Regions from separate parts of the Streptomyces sp. VNUA24 genome, predicted to be linked through region 3. Evidence: riboswitches for the same ligand, from Rfam matches in the RefSeq annotation. Region 3 holds a riboswitch; each other region holds the start of a gene.
The links. A riboswitch is a leader RNA that binds a small molecule or an ion and turns the genes downstream of it on or off. The one in region 3 is predicted to bind cyclic di-AMP.

Region 1 (4,268 bases), 630 kb from region 3:
GGTGCCGGCGTTCGGACTGCTGACGTGGTGGGTGATCTGGGCCCGGCAGCGGGAGCTGCGGACCGTGCGGGAGGCGTTGCCGGCGTACGCGGCCGCGGGCTGGCTGACCCCGCCCGAGCCGTACGTGCTGGGCTCGATGCGGGCCAGGCGGGTGGCGCGGGAGTACGCGGCCCATCACTTCGGGAAGGCCGGGGCGCGGTCGGTGGCGGAGTACGAGGCGTACGCGACACGGCTGGCGTTCCTCCGGCACCGGGGCCTGCGGGGGCGCGCCGGGAGCGACTTCGCGCTCCGTGAGCGGGAGCTGCTGTTCGAGCTGTGGCGGCGGCGGGAGGTGGCCCGCCCGGCGATGGGGTACGCCGGACGGGACGCCGAGCCCAGGTACGGCTATGGCTATGGCTATGGGCACGGGTACGGCTACGAGTACGGGGCGTACGCCGGATACAGCGGGTACGGCGGGTACGGGCCCCACCCCCAGCCGGTGGCCTACGGAGTGGCCGCGTACCCCGGGTACAACCCGTACCGCTCCTAGGACCCGCCGCCGGGGCCGTGTGGGCTACGCCGACGCGTCGGTCAGGCGCCGCAGCTCCTCGGGGGTGAGGGTGAGGTCGGCGACGGCCAGCAGGTCCGGGAGCTGGTCGAGGTTGCGCGCGGAGGCGATCGGCGCGGCGATGGTCGGCTGGGCCGCGAGCCAGGCGAGGGCGACGGTGGCGTGGGCGGCCCCACGGGCTTCGGCGATCTCGTCGAGGGCCGCGAGGACGCGGGTGCCGGCCGGAGTCGCGAGATAGGCGCCGGCACCGGCCGCCCGGGGGCTGTCGACCGTGATGCCGGGGCGGTACTTGCCCGTGAGGAAGCCCTTGGCGAGGGCGAAGTACGGGACGGCGGAGAGGCCGGCGTCGGCGGCGACGGTCTGCAGCGGGCCCTCGTAGGTGTCCCGGGAGACCAGGTTGTAGTGCGGCTGGACGGCCACGTAGCGGGCCAGGCCCTCGGCGTCCGAGAAGTCCAGGGACGCCTTCAGACGCTCGGGGGTGATGTTGGACGCGGCGATCGCCCGCACCTTGCCGGCCTTCACCAGGTCGTCGAGGGCGGTGACGATCTCCTCCACCGGCACCTCGGGCTTGTCGAAGTGCGTGTAGTAGAGGTCGATGCGGTCCGTGCCGAGGCGGGCGAGGGAGGCGTCGGCCGCGGCCTTGATGTTGGCCGCCGTCAGCCCCTGGTACTCGGGGTGCTGGCTCACCTTGGTCGCGATGACCACGTCGTCCCGGTTGCCCCGGGACCTGACCCACCTGCCGATGATGCTCTCGGACTCACCGCCCGTGTGGCCCTCCACCCAGGCCGAGTAGGAGTCGGCGGTGTCGACGAAGTTGCCCCCGGCGGCCGTGTAGGCGTCGAGGACGGCGAAGGACTGTGCCTCGTCGGCCGTCCACCCGAAGACGTTGCCGCCGAGGGAGAGGGGGAAGACCTCGATGTCGGACGTGCCCAGCTTGCGAAGAGAAGTCATGTCATCCCTCAACCAGCCCGGCGGACGCCCGCATTCCGCCCTGGCGTGAACGCCGCGTGAAGCCGTGGGAGCGAGGCGTCCGAGCGGAGGCCGGTCCCGGGGACGACGAACGCCGCGCGGTCCTCACGGACCCACGCGGCGTCGTCGTTCGTCGTCCGACCGCTCTACGGGGTCAGGCCCTTGCTGCGCAGCCACGCCGCCGGGTCGATGCCGTTGGCCGAGCCGCCGGTGTGGACCTCCATGTGGAGGTGGGCGCCGGTCACGTTGCCGGTGGCGCCCACGCGGCCGATGACGTCGCCGGTGGCGACCTTCTGGCCGACGCTGACGCCGATGGAGGACTGGTGGGCGTACCAGATCTCGGTGCCGTCATCGAGGGTGAGGACGGTCTTGTAGCCGTAGGAGCCCTCGTAGCCGGCCTGGGTGATCGTGCCGCTGCCGACGGCCTTGATCAGGGTGCCGGTCGGGGCGGCGAAGTCGAGGCCGGTGTGGTAGCCGGAGGACCAGTAGGGGCCGGCCTGGCCGAAGGTGGAGGTGAGGGTGTAGGAGGAGGTGGGCAGCGTGAACTGCGTGGCGAGGGAGGCCAGACGCTCGGCCTCCTTCTTCGCCGCGGCCTCCTCCGCCGCCTTCTTCTTGGCGGCGGCCTCCTTGGCCTCGGCTTCCTTCTTCTCCTGGGCGGCCAGCTCGGCGGCCTTGTCCGCGGCGGCGGTCTGGGCGGCCTCGGCGGCGGCCTTGTCGAAGGCGTCCTGCTGGGACTCGGCCTGGGCGATGATGCGGGCGCGCAGGGCCTCACCGGCGTCCGCGGTGCCCTGCTGGGCCTCGGCGGGGGTCAGGCCGGCGCTGCTGAGCGGCGTCCTGGACGCCTCGGGCTCCGGCTCCTCGGCCTCGTCCTCGAAGACCGAGCCGACGTTCGGCATGTCGGGCATCGAGATGGACACCGGGGCCTTGCCGGACTGCGCGCTGGCCATGCCGGCGCCGCTGACGGCGGCTATGACACCGACGCCGAGGACGGTGGAGCTGCGGCCGAGACCGCCACGGGCGAGTACACCGGTCTTCTTGGCGACACGGTGCCGGCCGCGAGCGGGGCGCAGGGTGTCCTCGCTGGGATTCCACTCCTGCCAGGGGCCCTCGTTGTCGCTGTTGTAGCTGCCGTAGCCGAACGTCCGGCTCTCGCCTTCGCGTTGGCTCGGCACGACTGGGGCTTCGGTCGCGGACCGGTTCGACGCCACGTGGGCGTACTCCTTCCTTCCTCCTCGCCTACCGGGTTAGCTGACGGGTTCGGAGCAGGAAGGTCTCCTACGCGCGTAAACCGGTCGTGCGGACTGCCACGACGGTCTCCGTGCGATTCACCCCAGGGTGGTGGTTCCCCGGTTCCCTTGCGGGATTCGGCGCGTGAGCACGGAGCCGTCTCTTGTGACGGCTGGGACGACCGCGCTGCGTTATCGAACGTTAATAGACGTGAGTACTCCATTCCAAGCTGTTCTGAATGATCGTTCCGGCCCCTCTGCTGGACTTTACGGGTCATGAGGGGTTTAAAACGGGCGAGTTGACTTGCCTCAGGAGTAACAAAAGTTCTGACGGGACATCAGCACGTCTACGGAGAACGGTCGAACAGCCACGCTGGGTGATATAGAGGCGGTCACCGGCCCCGCACCCGCCCGCGGTCACGGCCGGCGGACCGCCAGCAGGGCCATGTCGTCCGTCGTACCGTCCCCCGTGTGCCGGCGCACCTCGTCCGCCAGGGTCGTCACCAGGGAGCGCGGCGCGGAGAAGACCCGCCCGGACAGACGTTCGATCGGATCGTAGAAGACACCGCACGCGTCCCGCGCCTCCGAGAGCCCGTCCGTGTGGAACAGGAGCGTGGCCCCCCGCGGAAACCCGGCCTCCTCCGCGCGGTCGGGCCAGGCGCCCAGGTCCTCCATGCCCAGCGGGAGGGCCGGCCGCGGCGCGTCCAGGGAGCACAGGGTGCCGTCGGCGAGCAGCAGGAGGGGGGAGGGATGCCCCCGGTTGACGATCCGGGCGCGCCCGGCCCCGTGCGGGAACTCCGCCAGCACGGCCGTCACGAACCCCTCGTACTCCACCGCCGCGTCCCGCAGCGCGGCCTCCCGCCTGGTCGCCTCCCGGGCCAGCGCCCGCTCCAGCCGTTGGGCGACCGCTTCGAGCGTCGACTCCTGCTCGGCCGCCTCCCGGAACGCGCCGATCAGCACCGCCACCGCCGACACCGCGCCGAGCCCCTTGCCGCGCACGTCGCCCACGATCAGCCGTACGCCGTGGGGCGAGTCCTGCACCGCGTACAGATCGCCCCCGATCGACGCCCCCGCCTGCGCGGCCTCGTACCGCGCGGCGATCTCCAGCCCGCCGATCCGCTCCTGCGGCACCGGCAGGACGGCCCGCTGCGCCGCCTCGGCGATCTCCCGGGCGGTGGCGAGCCGGGCGTCGCTGCGGCGGACGAGACGGTTGATCAGTACGGCCAGTACGGCGACGGTGACCACCGTGGCGATCTCGGTGATCGCGTCCACCTGCCCCGTGTCGCCGTAGTAGCCGCGCACGGCGCTGACCCCGGAGATCGAGACGATCCCGGTGATCACCGTGCCGTGCAGCGAGAAGAGCGGGGCCGCCACCAGGGGCGCGGCGGTGAAGAAGGGGACCGCCGTGAACTCACGCGGGGTGAAGTGGTCGTAGAAGAGTCCGACGGTGATCAGCAGGGCCGGGACGGCGCGTGTGAGCGTACGGAGGAACGAGAACCGCCGCCCGACCGGCTCCCTCACACCCG
Region 2 (4,268 bases), 2.6 Mb from region 3:
GCTGCACACACGGCTGACGGCGTCGGGCCATGAAGCGGTGCGGCCCGACGCCGCCGTGGTGTCCGTGCGTGCGCCGTCGCCGGATCAGGCGCTGGGGTGGGCGGCGGACTGCCGGGCGGCGGGTCTCGCCGTCGGCTGTTTCCGCCCGCCGTCCGTGCCCGACGGCGTCTCGCGGCTGCGGCTGACCGCCCGTGCGGATCTCACGCCGGAGCAGATCGACCGGGCCGTGCGGATCATCGACGACACGCGACCGTGAGTCGGCGTCCCGGCCGGGCGTCGCCGCGAACGGAATCCCGAACGCCGTCGGTGTCGGTCACCGCAGCGCGGTGATGAATCCCTCCCAGGTGTCGGGGTCGAACAGCAGGGCGGGCCCCGCCGTGTTCTTCGAGTCGCGTACGGCCACCAGCCCGGCCCAGCGGCCGGACCCCGGACGGGCCGTCTCGACACAGTTGTTCATCCCGGTGCTGCGGCTGCTGCGCAGCCATCGCACCTCGTGCAGGTCGGTACTTGCGGGGACGTTCCGAGGCAGTGCGGACATGGTGCCTCCTTACGCGCCGGCGGCTAGCCCGGCGATGTAATCCAACGAGTCCTCGGGCGAAAGGGCGTGGATCTGAAGGGCGTTGAAGGCCTCGACATACGCCTTGAGGTCTTCTTTCCGTTCGAGGTAGAGGCTACTCGTCAAGTGGTCGAGAACAACCACATCCAGATCAGATGTGCTCGGGAATGAGAAAATTACGAAAGGGCCCGTGACGCCGACATGTGCCCCGGCAGTGAACGGGAGCACCTGCAGTCTCACTTGGGGCAGCCGCGCCGCCTCGACCAGACGCACCAGCTGCCGGGCCATGACCTCGCGGCCCCCCACCTCGCGCCGGAGAACGCTCTCGTCGAGCACGGCGCTCAGCCTCATCGGCGGGTTTCCGCACAGCACCTTCTGCCGTGCGAGCCGCACCTCCACGAGCGCGTCGAGTTTGTCGTCCTCCAGCCCCTCCACCGCGGCCCGCGTCACCGCCCGCGCGTACTCGGGGATCTGCAGCAGGCCGGGCACCACCGAGGTCTCCAGCGTGCGCATGCCCCCGGCCTGCGACTCCAGGCTGATGAAGTCCCGGTACGCCGGAGGAAGTACGCCCCGGTACGCGTGCCACCAGTTGTGCCGTCCGCCGCCGTCCTCGGAGCCGGCGAGGGCCAGCAGCAGTTCCCGTAACTCGGTGTCGTCGATCCCGTACGCGTCCAGGAGCTTGCGGACGTCCGCGGGCCTCACCCCGCTGGAGCCCGTCTCGATCCGGCTCACCTTGGACTGGTGCCAGCCCACCCGACGGGCCGCCTCGATGCTCGTGAGCGCGGAACGGGTGCGCAGGACACGCAACTCGGCACCGAGCTTGCGGCGGCGCACCGCCGGACCGTACTGCATGGGATTCTCCTTCCGCCCGGCGAGCGACGTCGGGGTGACGACAGAGGATGGACCAAAGGCCCACCCAAATACGTTCGGCCGTCGGATAGTTCACCGCTTCGAGCGACAGATATATGCACATCTTGGTGGATCGCCGCCCGTCACGGCCCAGGTAGTGGCAGTCTGGCGCGAAGCACCAGTCCGGGACCGCAGTCGAACCATCCGCTCCCTGTCGGACACCGGTCCCGTGGGAAAGGGACGCCTCGCCATGGCAGATCACCTGGAAGCATCCGTCACTCTGCCGAGCGATCCCGCCTCGGTCTCCGCAGCCCGGAACTACGTCGCCGGTGTGCTCGCCGAATGGGGCCTGCCGGGTGACTCGGGCACCGCGGACACCGTGCGCCTGATCGTGTCCGAACTCGCCACCAACGCCGTCCAGCACACGTCGGGCCTGTCTCCCACCTTCACCGTGGACATCGCGCTCGACCGGGACGAACAGCTGCGCATCGGCGTCACCGACAGCCATCCGCGCTTCCCCAGACGCCTGCCGGCCGCCGTCCAGCAGGACAACGGCCGGGGCATGGTCATCATCCGGTGGCTGACCGCCGAGTGCGGCGGCAGGCTGAGCGTCAGACCCACGCGGGAGGGCGGCAAGACGGTGGCGATCGAACTTCCGTGGACGGTTCCCGTCCAGCCGGTCACCGCGGGTGGTCGGCCGGAGACCTGACCGGGTGGTTCTCCCGTCCGACCGGTGACGACGGCGGCGGCGTGGCGCCACGGCCGGAGGCGCGTCCCACCACCTTCGGGAGCAGGCCCCACAGGAGGAGGCACGCCAGGAGGGTGCCCGATCCGGCGACGATCCCGGCCGTCCGGCCGAGTGTCACGTCCACGACGAGCAGGACGGAACCGGTGAAGGCCGGCATCAGCACGATCATCCCCGCGGTGGCCAGCCGGGACGAGACCCGGACGATGGCGGGCTTGGCGTTCTGCTGGAAGAGCGAGCGGTGCAGGGCGGCCGGGGCGGTGAAGAGCGTCGCCGCGAGAACCGCGAGCAACAGGGTGGTGACGTAGGTGACACGCTGGAACGTGTCCAGATCCGGAAAGCGTGGCGTGAAGGCCAGCGTCAGCAGGAACGCGAAGAGGATCTGCACTCCGGTCTGGGTGACCCGCAGTTCCTGAAGCAACTCCGAGAAGTTGCGGTCGGCGCGTTCGAGGGGTGTCTCGTTACGCGCGGTGCTGGTGGGTACGTCGGCCATGACCGGACGGGTAACCATATGAGGACGACATACGCCGACGGGGGCGGCGGACAGCTCCACCGCCCCCGTCGGTGGGTCAGCGGACCCGGCCGTACCAGACGCTCTTCGTCCAGATCTTCTGCAGCCGGACGACGTCACCCGTCTTCGGCGAGTGCCAGAGCTTTCCCTTCCCCGCGTAGATACCGACGTGATAGACGTTCGAGCCCGAGTGGAAGAAGACGAGGTCTCCGAGCTTGCGGCTGCTCGCGGAGATGTGCTTCGTCTTGTTGTACTGCTGCTGGGCAGTACGGGGCAGCTTCTTGCCCGCCTTCTTGAACGAGTAGAGCGTCAGCCCCGAGCAGTCGAACCTGCCCGGACCCACGGCGCCGTACTTGTAAGGGGAGCCCTTCTTGGAAGCCGCGACCTTGAGTGCCTTCGACGCCACCGTGGCGGCCTCGGCGCCGGATGCGGCGCCCGGGACCACGATGCTGCCGCCCACGGCGGCGATGGTCAGAGCCGAGGCCGTACCGGCCCGGGTCAACAGCGACGGGACACGATTCAGCGCAGACATGCGCAACCCTTCGTCAGCCGCCTGTGAAGGATGACCTGTCGGATTCGGGCTGGCGAAGTTGCCCGGCCGCTGACGCGGCTTCACCCCAAGGGCTGCTCGGCCCGGTCATGGCGTGACCGTTCCGGCGACCCGTCGTGCTTGGGTCCTCCACTCCTGCCGATGCAATCCTGTCGACCGGTCATCCGGGCGGCGGCAGGACTCGGCGTCCACCCGGATCGCCCCGCCGCTGCGGCGGGGGCTTGTCGTCAGGAAGGGATCTTGGCGTACTCAAGTGCGAAAATCCCAACGGAAACGGGGATTTGTGGTCTTACTCACCACTCACCCGTTCGGGTGGACAGGGCGATTTCCCTCGTTGTGTCCCACTGGTCGAGGAGGTCCGCACCAGCGCCGGAATGCTGTACTCCGCCCATGTACCAGGCATCTTGCGCAACTTCACAGGTCCTCACGACGTATGGGCCGATGGGTCGATCGCGGTAGGCCGACCGGAGGGCGCCGAGCCGGAACCGGACGCCCCGTCAGTAGTACGGAGCGCGATACGCGATCGGTTCAGGCCGGAGTGCGGAGCCGATGAGCGATCGGTTCAGGCCGGCGAGTCCTCCGCCTCCGGCGGCAGCGCCACCCGTCCGGCGCGGCGCTCCCCGTCCAGGACGCGCAGCGCCCGCGCGAGTGTCGGCGCGTGCACCTCGTTCTCCCCGCGCTTGTGCATCAGTTCGAGCGCGTCGCGCAGGGCGGTCGCCTTCGAGACCAGCGCCTGCGCCGCCCGCAACCCGCGATAGGTGTCGCCCGGACGCGCCGGATTGATCCGGCCGATCAGGTCCAGTACGTCCAGGTAACGGTCGATCAGCTCGGCCTCGGCACGCGTGAGTGCGGGCAGCGGCGGCAGTTCCGGGGGCAGCATCCGCGCCTCACCTCGCGCCGGGGAACGGGGGCGAGGGGGGTGCGGGACGGGTCTTGCGGCTCCGGATCACCCGGTCGGCCAGGCCGTACGCCCCCGCCGCCTCGGCGTCGAGGAACGTGTCCCGCTCGATGTCGGCACCGATCCGCTCCGGACTCCGCCCCGTGTGCCGGACGAGCA
Region 3 (4,268 bases):
CGGGAGATGCGACCCGTGACCGTCCTGTCGTAGGGGGCAGTCGGGAGCGCGACGCGGTGTGAACTCTCATGCGGCAGCCTGATGGTTCACGGCCGAGATGGTGACGTGATCTGTGCTGCATCGACTTGTTATAAACGATCGTCTAAGGCTACGTTCACACGTCAGTGCGAAGGGGTCGTCACGCCCGTCGCACAGGCCACCGCTGTCGTGTGAAAGGCAACCGCATGCTCTCCGGGAACGGTCGTCACCGTCGCCCCCGTCAGGCTCCGGCTCTCCTCGTCGCGGCGGGAGTGACCGGGTCGGCCATCGCCATCCCGCTCCTCGGCGCCACCGGCGCGAGTGCGGCGAGCGGAACCACCTGGGACCAGGTGGCGGAGTGCGAGAGCGGTGGCTTCTGGAGCGCGGACACCGGGAACGGACGCTACGGCGGTCTCCAGCTGACCCAGGCCAACTGGGAGAAGTACGGCGGCCTCGAGTACGCGAAGACCGCGGACCTGGCCAGCCGCTCCCAGCAGATAGCCGTGGCCGAGAAGGTCCTCGCCGACCAGGGCGTCGGCGTCTGGTCCACCTGCGGACTGCTCCACAACCTGGGCGGCGACTCCGGTTCCGCCGACGTGGACACCGGCGTCGCGGACGACTCGTCGAACTCCGGCAGCGGTTCCGGTACATCCGGTTCGCCGGATTCCTCCGCTTCGCCGGACTCGGCCGACTCGGCCAAGTCGACCGACGACGCCGACTCCGGCGACGGCTCGGGGAAGCGGGCCGCCTCGCCGACCCCGTCCGCGGACGCGGACACGGACGACGGTTCCGCGAAGGCGACCACGGACTCCGACTCCGACTCCGCGGACTCCACCGGCTCCGGCGACGGCGACTCCCGCACGTCCGGCGGCGGAACGTCGGACGACGCGCGCCGGAGCGACGGTTCCGCGGCCTCCGGCGACGGCGAGAGCGGTACGGGCCGCCACCGCGGCGCCAGCGCCGACGAGGGATCCGGCACGGACACCGGCTCCGCCGCGGAGTCCGGCGACGGCTCACGCGCCGACGGCACCTCCTCCGGCCGTCACGCCTCACGGGACGGCGGCGCCTCGCGCGAGGCGGTCGAGGGCGCCTACACCGTCCGCGTGGGGGACAGTCTGACCGGCATTGTGGACTCGCTCGGCCTGGACGGCGGGTGGCGGTCGCTGTACGCCGAGAACGAGCGCACGGTCGGAACCGACCCGGACCTCATCCTTCCCGGTCAGACCCTCGAAGTCGGTGCCGAAACGGGCGAAAAGTAGCGGCAGTTCGGGTCATGGTTCGACCCTGATTGCCCGTTTTGATCTCCGTGGGAGATGAATCACAGACCCCCTGATCGTCTTTGAAATTCGGGCAATCACCTGTTTACGGTCGTGACCGCTCGCCACAGCGGGCCCTCCCGGTCGGCACGCCGAATCCTGCCATCGGCCGTGAGGAACAGTCGTCGCGTCAAGCGCCGTAGGCAGGAGCGGGGGACCCAAGGTAAGTGCCGGGTCCGGCGGTTGCGGCCCTTCGGGGGCGCAACGACCGGAACCGGCTGGGGGTGAAGCCGCGCGACGTGAGCCGAGAGGCGAGCGTGCGCGGCCGGGCAACTCAACCGGCCCGAACCCGACAGCTCACCTCGCAGGCGTCGGTGAGGGGATCTCTCCATGCTGTTCTCCAGCAAGGGCAAGCACCGTCGCCCGTCCAAGGCCGCTCGCGCCATCGCCGTCGTCGGCGTCACCGGTGCCGCCGCCGTCGCCGCCCCGCTGATGGCCGCCGGCAGCGCCTCGGCCGCCACCGCCTCCGAGTGGGACGCCGTCGCCCAGTGCGAGTCCGGCGGCAACTGGTCCATCAACACCGGCAACGGCTACTACGGCGGCCTGCAGTTCTCGGCCTCCACCTGGGCCGCCTACGGCGGTACGCAGTACGCCTCCACCGCCAACCAGGCGAGCAAGGCCCAGCAGATAGCGATCGCCGAGAAGGTCCTCGCGGGCCAGGGCAAGGGTGCCTGGCCGGTCTGCGGTGTCGGCCTGTCCGGCGCCTCGTACGACGGCGCCCCCGCCTCCTCCGGCACCACGAACTCCTCCGGCTCCTCGCAGAGCACGCAGGAGAGCACCAAGAAGAGCACCGAGGGCAACCGCGCCTCCCGCTCCTCCGAGCGCGCCACCGTCAAGACCCCGACCGGCAAGAAGGTCAAGAAGGGCGACGGCGAGTACAAGGTCGTCAAGGGCGACACCCTCAGCGGCATCGCCGCGAAGAAGCACGTCAAGGGTGGCTGGGAGAAGCTCTTCGAGCTGAACAAGGACATCATCGACGACGCCGACTTCATCTACCCGGGCCAGCAGCTCCACCTGAGCTGACCCACGGCGTCCACGACGGCCGCCACACGCCTGCCGCCCCCACGGCCGCCCCCACGGCCGGGCAGGCGAGGGCAGGTTCAGCCGGGCCGGAAATCAGGCCGCTCCCCGGCTGAACCACAGCCCGCTCACATCCGTGTCCTCCAGAGTGAAGACCTCGTGAGGGCCGTCCCCCCGTCCCCACGGGCTCCCCGCCCCGGTGCGCATTCCCCCGTACGCACCGGGGCGGGGCTTTTTTTGCACCGTCGGCGACTTCTCTTGTTCACCCCCCCTTTGTTCCGGGCGGGAACAATGGGTACGGTCTGTCTGTCCACGGGACGGTCGGTCGGCTGCCGACGGCCCGGGGGCGGTTAGGCTCTAGTCGCACGGCCCCAAGCGGCCCCGCACAACCAGCGTCACATCCCATGAAGGAGATGCTCGTGCCGTCCATCGACGTCGTCGTAGCCCGGGAAATCCTCGACTCACGAGGCAACCCCACCGTCGAGGTCGAGGTCGGCCTCGACGACGGCAGCACGGGTCGTGCCGCCGTTCCCTCCGGTGCCTCCACCGGCGCCTTCGAAGCCATCGAGCTGCGGGACGGCGACCCCAACCGCTACCTCGGCAAGGGCGTCGAGAAGGCCGTCCTCGCGGTCATCGAGCAGATCGGCCCGGAGCTGGTCGGCTACGACGCCACCGAGCAGCGCCTGATCGACCAGGCGATGTTCGACCTGGACGCCACCGACAACAAGGGCTCCCTCGGCGCCAACGCCATCCTCGGCGTCTCCCTCGCCGTCGCGCACGCCGCCTCCGAGGCCAGCGACCTCCCGCTCTTCCGTTACCTGGGCGGCCCGAACGCGCACCTGCTGCCCGTTCCGATGATGAACATCCTGAACGGCGGCTCGCACGCCGACTCCAACGTGGACATCCAGGAGTTCATGATCGCCCCCATCGGCGCGGAGTCCTTCTCCGAGGCCCTGCGCTGGGGCGCCGAGGTCTACCACACCCTCAAGAAGGTGCTGAAGACCAAGGGCCTGTCCACCGGCCTCGGCGACGAGGGCGGCTTCGCCCCGAACCTGGAGTCCAACCGCGCCGCCCTGGACCTCATCCTGGAGGCCATCAAGGAGGCCGGCTACACCCCCGGCGAGCAGATCGCCCTCGCCCTGGACGTCGCCGCCTCCGAGTTCTACAAGGACGGCGTCTACACCTTCGAGGGCAAGGAGCGCTCCGCCGCCGAGATGACGGAGTACTACGCCGACCTCGTCGCGTCGTACCCGCTCGTCTCCATCGAGGACCCGCTGTTCGAGGACGACTGGGCCGGCTGGAACACCATCACCGAGAAGCTGGGCGACAAGGTCCAGATCGTCGGCGACGACCTCTTCGTCACCAACCCCGAGCGCCTCGCCCGCGGTATCGAGGAGGGCTCGGCCAACGCCCTGCTCGTCAAGGTCAACCAGATCGGCTCGCTGACCGAGACCCTGGACGCCGTCGAGATGGCGCAGCGCAACGGCTTCAAGTGCATGATGTCCCACCGCTCCGGCGAGACCGAGGACGTCACCATCGCCGACCTGGCCGTCGCCGTGAACTGCGGCCAGATCAAGACCGGTGCCCCGGCCCGCTCGGACCGCGTCGCCAAGTACAACCAGCTGCTGCGCATCGAGGAGATCCTCGACGACGCCGCGGTCTACGCCGGCCGCTCCGCCTTCCCGCGCTTCAAGGGCTGAGCCGCCGACTGACCCGTTGAGGGCCAAGCCCGCGCCAGTCGTACGTACGTCCCCGTACCGGTCCCGTACCGTGTGCGGGGACGTACGCGCGTGCGCGGGAGAAGGCAGCAGCGGAAGGGGACGCGGGACATGGCCGTGAAGGACCGGGACCGGGACCGTTTCTCCACCGCGACCCGGCTGAAGGTGCTCGGTGAGCAGACGGCCGCCCGGGTCT
Region 4 (4,268 bases), 2.2 Mb from region 3:
GCGTGCCCCGTGGTGCCGCCCGAGGTGGCGAACCGTGCCCGGTCCTCCGTGGTGAGCCGGCCGAGCAGCCGCCGTGCGTCGGACAGCTTGGAGGTGACGGTCTTCTTGTGCCGCTTCAGCTCGGTCTGGCGCGTCTTGAGCGTGCCCAGCTCGACCCGGGCGGCGCCGCGCAGGCGTTCGATCTCCAGCAGTTGCTTCCGGACGCTGGCGACATCCGCCGACTGCCGGGTGCCGACCCGCTCGGCGAGGGCGGCGCCGTCCAGGTACCGGTCCGGGTCGGCGGAGAGCGCGAGCTGCCACGCGGGGTCCATGCCCCCGCGCCGGTACTGCGCCGCCGCCAGTGAACCCAGCTGGTCCCGTGCCGAGTTGAGCCGTTCGGTGCGGCGGGCGGCCTGGTCGCGCAGCTCCTCCAGGTTCTCCTGGGCCTTGTCGGCCTTCTCCTTCGCGCCGTTGTACTTCTCGGTGGCGACCTCGGCCTCGAGGAACAGCTTGTTCACTTTGGCCCTGACCTGTTCGGGCGTGAGCTGCGGGTCGGCGTGTCCGGTGCCGTCGAATCCGGTCGCCGTCGCGGCGCCCGCGAGGGCGAAGGTCGCGGCCGTGCGGACCGTATGGCCGCCGAGTGAGCGCTGTCTGGGCTTGCGGTGCGCTGCCACGTGGAGTCCACGTCCTCTCCGTACGACCGCCGTCCGCGGTACGGGCAGCGTCTGCCCGTACGGACCGCCTGGGGGGAGCGGTGGCACGTCCGGCGGCGGCCCGCACAGGGGGAGCGGGACGCCGCCGGACCTTCTCGGCGGTGGTGTCCGACTGCCGCCCCTGGCCGGGCGGCGGTGGGGAGCCGGTCACCTGAGGGAGGACGCTAAACCTGGGCGTGAGGGCCCGGTAACGCGTTGTACGGAAGTGGCGTGCACCGACCGTGAGGTGACCGTATGTGACCGTGATCTCACCCTGGCGCCGCCGCCTTCACGCTGAGCGATGACCGATCCGGTCATTTCGGACCACTCGGCGGCGTGACGGTGCTATGTGGCGCATATATGCAAGATCGAGTTCCGTGCCCCGGCAGTCCCAGAGGCTCCGGAGAACCCGGCAGCCCCAGAGGCTCCGGCAGTCCCAGAGGCCCCGGCGGTCCCGGCGACCCCCGCGCCCGGCCCGGTCGAGGGCTCTCATAGGCTCCGCGCATGGACGTACTCATCCACATCGTCGTCGCGCTCCACATCATCGGCATCGCCTCGCTCCTGGGCGGTTTCCTCACCCAGATGAAGGCCATGGGCCAGGGCACCGCCCGCTTCGTGCCCGCCATGCTCCACGGTGCCCTCACCATGCTCGTCACCGGCGTGCTCCTCGTCGGCCTCAACCAGGCCGACGACCAGCCCGTGAACAACATCAAGATCGGCGTCAAGCTCGCCCTGCTGATCGTGATCCTGGGGCTGGTCTATGTGAAGCGGGACGAGGAGAAGGTGGCGAAGCCGCTGTTCGGCCTGGTGGGGGCGCTGACCGTCGCGAACGTCTTCATCGCGGTGCTCTGGACCTGACGGTCCACGCCTCCCGGCGACCGTGCTTCCCGGCGACCGTGCCTACGCCGGCCGCACCACGCTGTGGACCGAGGACTCGCCGTCGTGGAAGACCGACTCCTCGCGGACGTACGTGCCCGGCTTCGGGGCGTGGATCATCATGCTGTTGCCGATGTAGAGACCGACGTGGCCGACGGTGTCGTGGAAGAGGACGAGGTCGCCCGGCCTGGCGTCGGCGAGGGGGACCGTGGTGCCGGCGGCGGCCTGGTCGTGGGTGGTGCGGGGGAGGTCGACGCCGGCGGCCTTCCAGGCGGCCTGGGTGAGGCCGGAGGGGTCGTAGGACCCGGGGCCGGTGGCGCCCCAGACGTACGGCTTGCCGATCTGCGCGCGGGCGAAGGCGATGGCCTTGGCGGCCTTCGTGGCGTACGCGGAGTCCTCCACCGGGACGGTGGACCCCGGGGTGGTGTCGGTGAACGTCCCCGTGCCGGTCGAGGCGTCCTCCGGGGTTGCCCACGAGCCCCCCTGGCCCGCCTGGGAGTCCTGCCCGTCCTGGGGGCCCTGGGCTTCCCGGGACTCCTGGGGCGCCGTCCGGGCCGCCTGCTGCCGAGCGAGTTCCTCCGCCTCGCGGTCGGCCTCCTCCCGCTCGCGCTGCTCGATCGCGCCGAGCCGGGTCCTCTCCTCGGCGGTGAGGGCGGACAGCAGTTCGCGGGCCCGGGCGAGCTTCGCCTGGACCGTGGCCTTGCGGGCCTTGAGGGTGTTCTGTGTCTCGGTGAGCTGGTCGAGGCTGTCGCTCGCCTCCCCGCGCTGCTCAGCCGCCTCGGCCAGGTCGCTCGCAGACTCGTCGACGGCTGCCTTCTGACGGCCCGTCGGCTGACCCGTCGGCTGACCCGCCGACCGGTCCGCCAGCTGTTCCGTCCGCTGGTTCCGGTCGAGGTAGGCCCGCAGGTCGTCCGCCGCCGACGGGGACGCCTGGTCGGAGGCCGCCGCGCCCGTGCGGTTCTCGGCCGCGGCGGGGGAACCCGGTTCCTCCCGCGTCTCGTTGAGCTTCTCCTGGCGCTTGGTGACGGCTTCGAGGAGGGTCTCGACCTGCCTCTTCGGCCTGGGCGTCTTCTCCCTGGCCGTGTTGTAGATCTCGGTCGTCGAACCGGCCCGGCGGTAGAGGTCGCCGACCTTCTTCTCGACCTCCTCCAGACTCGGCTTGTCGTCGGCGGAGGGCGCAGCCGTGGCCGTGGCCGTGCCCGTCTGGGAGAGCAGCGCCACGGAGGTGAGGGCTGCGGTCGCGAGAGCGGGGGTGCGTATGCCCGCGCGCGTTCCGGCCGGACGCGGCTTGCGGTGCGGCGCCATGGTTCGGCGTCTCCTTCCGTGGTCCGCCTACCGAGTTAGCTGTCGGGTTCGGGCGCATGCTTCGGAAGGTTTGCCCTACGGCCCTTGCCGCGTGCGGCGGTCGGGCCGATTCACCCCGGAGAACGGTGGGTCCCCGGCTCCGGCTGCCCCGATGGGCGCACCGGACTCGGCGGAGGTCGTGCGGCCCGGCGACGTTCGCCGGTTGGGTCGTACGGCCCAGAAGAAAAAGTTAGCCAACTCGTGTGGTCCGTGTGAAGGTTGATGTTCGATATGCCCGATACGTTTTCGTGACCTTAGCCTCTTCCGCGTGACAGGCGGTACGCTCGATCGCTCACCGTCGCACCGCGGTCGCGGTACGTGGCGCGGCGGGGCGGGTGCGCGGCCGGACGCGGACTTCCCGGGGCGGCCTCCCGCTGTCAGTGCGGGCGCCTAGACTCGGAGAGCGATGAGCAGCCTCTTTGACGACAGCTTCCTGGCGGACCTCCAGGCCCCCCGCGGCCACGCGGAGGAGCCCCCGCCGCCGCCCGAGGACGATCACGTACCGGAGTCGCTTCCGGACGATCTGTTCGGCGGGAAGTTCGACGTGCCTCCGGACCGGGACGCGTACTACCGCGACGGCGCCCCCCGCCCCGCGATCGACGCGGCGGCGCTGCTGGAGGGGCTGAACGACAACCAGCGCGCGGCCGTGGTCCACGCGGGCTCGCCCCTGCTCATCGTCGCCGGCGCCGGCTCCGGCAAGACCCGGGTGCTCACCCACCGCATCGCGCACCTGCTCGGCGAGCGGCGGGTCCACCCGGGGCAGATCCTCGCGATCACCTTCACCAACAAGGCCGCCGGCGAGATGAAGGAGCGCGTCGAGCAGCTCGTCGGCCCGCGCGCGAACGCGATGTGGGTCATGACCTTCCACAGCGCGTGCGTCCGGATCCTGCGGCGCGAGTCCAAGAAGCTCGGCTTCACGTCCTCCTTCTCGATCTACGACGCCGCCGACAGCAAGCGCCTGATGGCGCTCGTCTGCCGCGATCTGGACCTCGACCCGAAGCGCTTCCCGCCCAAGTCCTTCAGCGCCAAGATCTCGAACCTGAAGAACGAGCTGATCGACGAGGAGGACTTCGCCGCCCAGGCCACCGACGGCTTCGAGAAGACCCTCGCCCAGGCGTACGCGCTCTACCAGTCCCGCCTCCGCGAGGCGAACGCGCTCGACTTCGACGACCTGATCATGACGACGGTCAATCTGCTGCGCGCCTTCCCGGACGTCGCCGAGCACTATCGCCGCCGCTTCCGGCATGTCCTCGTCGACGAGTACCAGGACACCAACCACGCGCAGTACGCCCTGGTCAGAGAGCTGGTCGGCACCTCCGAGCACCCCGTGGACGTACCCCCCAACGAGTGGGACGTACCGCCCGCCGAGCTCTGCGT

Region 1: another riboswitch for cyclic di-AMP. It lies ahead of PYR72_RS26235 (M23 family metallopeptidase); the one in region 3 lies ahead of PYR72_RS28930 (transglycosylase family protein).
Region 2: another riboswitch for cyclic di-AMP. It lies ahead of PYR72_RS40230 (C40 family peptidase); the one in region 3 lies ahead of PYR72_RS28930 (transglycosylase family protein).
Region 4: another riboswitch for cyclic di-AMP. It lies ahead of PYR72_RS19310 (NlpC/P60 family protein); the one in region 3 lies ahead of PYR72_RS28930 (transglycosylase family protein).

The regions. Positions count from the first base shown of each region.
Region 1 covers NZ_CP119143.1:6,122,102-6,126,369, reverse strand. The annotation lists gene PYR72_RS26245 (PrsW family intramembrane metalloprotease) at 1-529, shown strand, start outside; gene PYR72_RS26240 (aldo/keto reductase) at 554-1,498, opposite strand; gene PYR72_RS26235 (M23 family metallopeptidase) at 1,663-2,724, opposite strand; cyclic di-AMP (ydaO/yuaA leader) riboswitch at 2,735-2,896, opposite strand; gene PYR72_RS26230 (PP2C family protein-serine/threonine phosphatase) at 3,160-4,268, opposite strand, start outside.
Region 2 covers NZ_CP119143.1:9,331,237-9,335,504, forward strand. The annotation lists gene PYR72_RS40205 (8-amino-7-oxononanoate synthase) at 1-256, shown strand, start outside; gene PYR72_RS40210 (DUF397 domain-containing protein) at 314-538, opposite strand; gene PYR72_RS40215 (helix-turn-helix transcriptional regulator) at 548-1,408, opposite strand; gene PYR72_RS40220 (ATP-binding protein) at 1,656-2,114, shown strand; gene PYR72_RS40225 (DUF6328 family protein) at 2,086-2,643, opposite strand; gene PYR72_RS40230 (C40 family peptidase) at 2,720-3,193, opposite strand; cyclic di-AMP (ydaO/yuaA leader) riboswitch at 3,197-3,408, opposite strand; gene PYR72_RS40235 (hypothetical protein) at 3,774-4,091, opposite strand; partial or broken gene PYR72_RS40240 (ATP-dependent Clp protease proteolytic subunit) at 4,099-4,268, opposite strand, start outside.
Region 3 covers NZ_CP119143.1:6,748,651-6,752,918, forward strand. The annotation lists gene PYR72_RS28925 (transglycosylase family protein) at 225-1,277, shown strand; cyclic di-AMP (ydaO/yuaA leader) riboswitch at 1,460-1,660, shown strand; gene PYR72_RS28930 (transglycosylase family protein) at 1,665-2,357, shown strand; gene eno (phosphopyruvate hydratase) at 2,774-4,054, shown strand; gene PYR72_RS28940 (septum formation initiator family protein) at 4,184-4,268, shown strand, end outside.
Region 4 covers NZ_CP119143.1:4,590,613-4,594,880, reverse strand. The annotation lists gene PYR72_RS19320 (NlpC/P60 family protein) at 1-653, opposite strand, end outside; gene PYR72_RS19315 (hypothetical protein) at 1,176-1,529, shown strand; gene PYR72_RS19310 (NlpC/P60 family protein) at 1,572-2,852, opposite strand; cyclic di-AMP (ydaO/yuaA leader) riboswitch at 2,861-3,034, opposite strand; gene pcrA (DNA helicase PcrA) at 3,298-4,268, shown strand, end outside.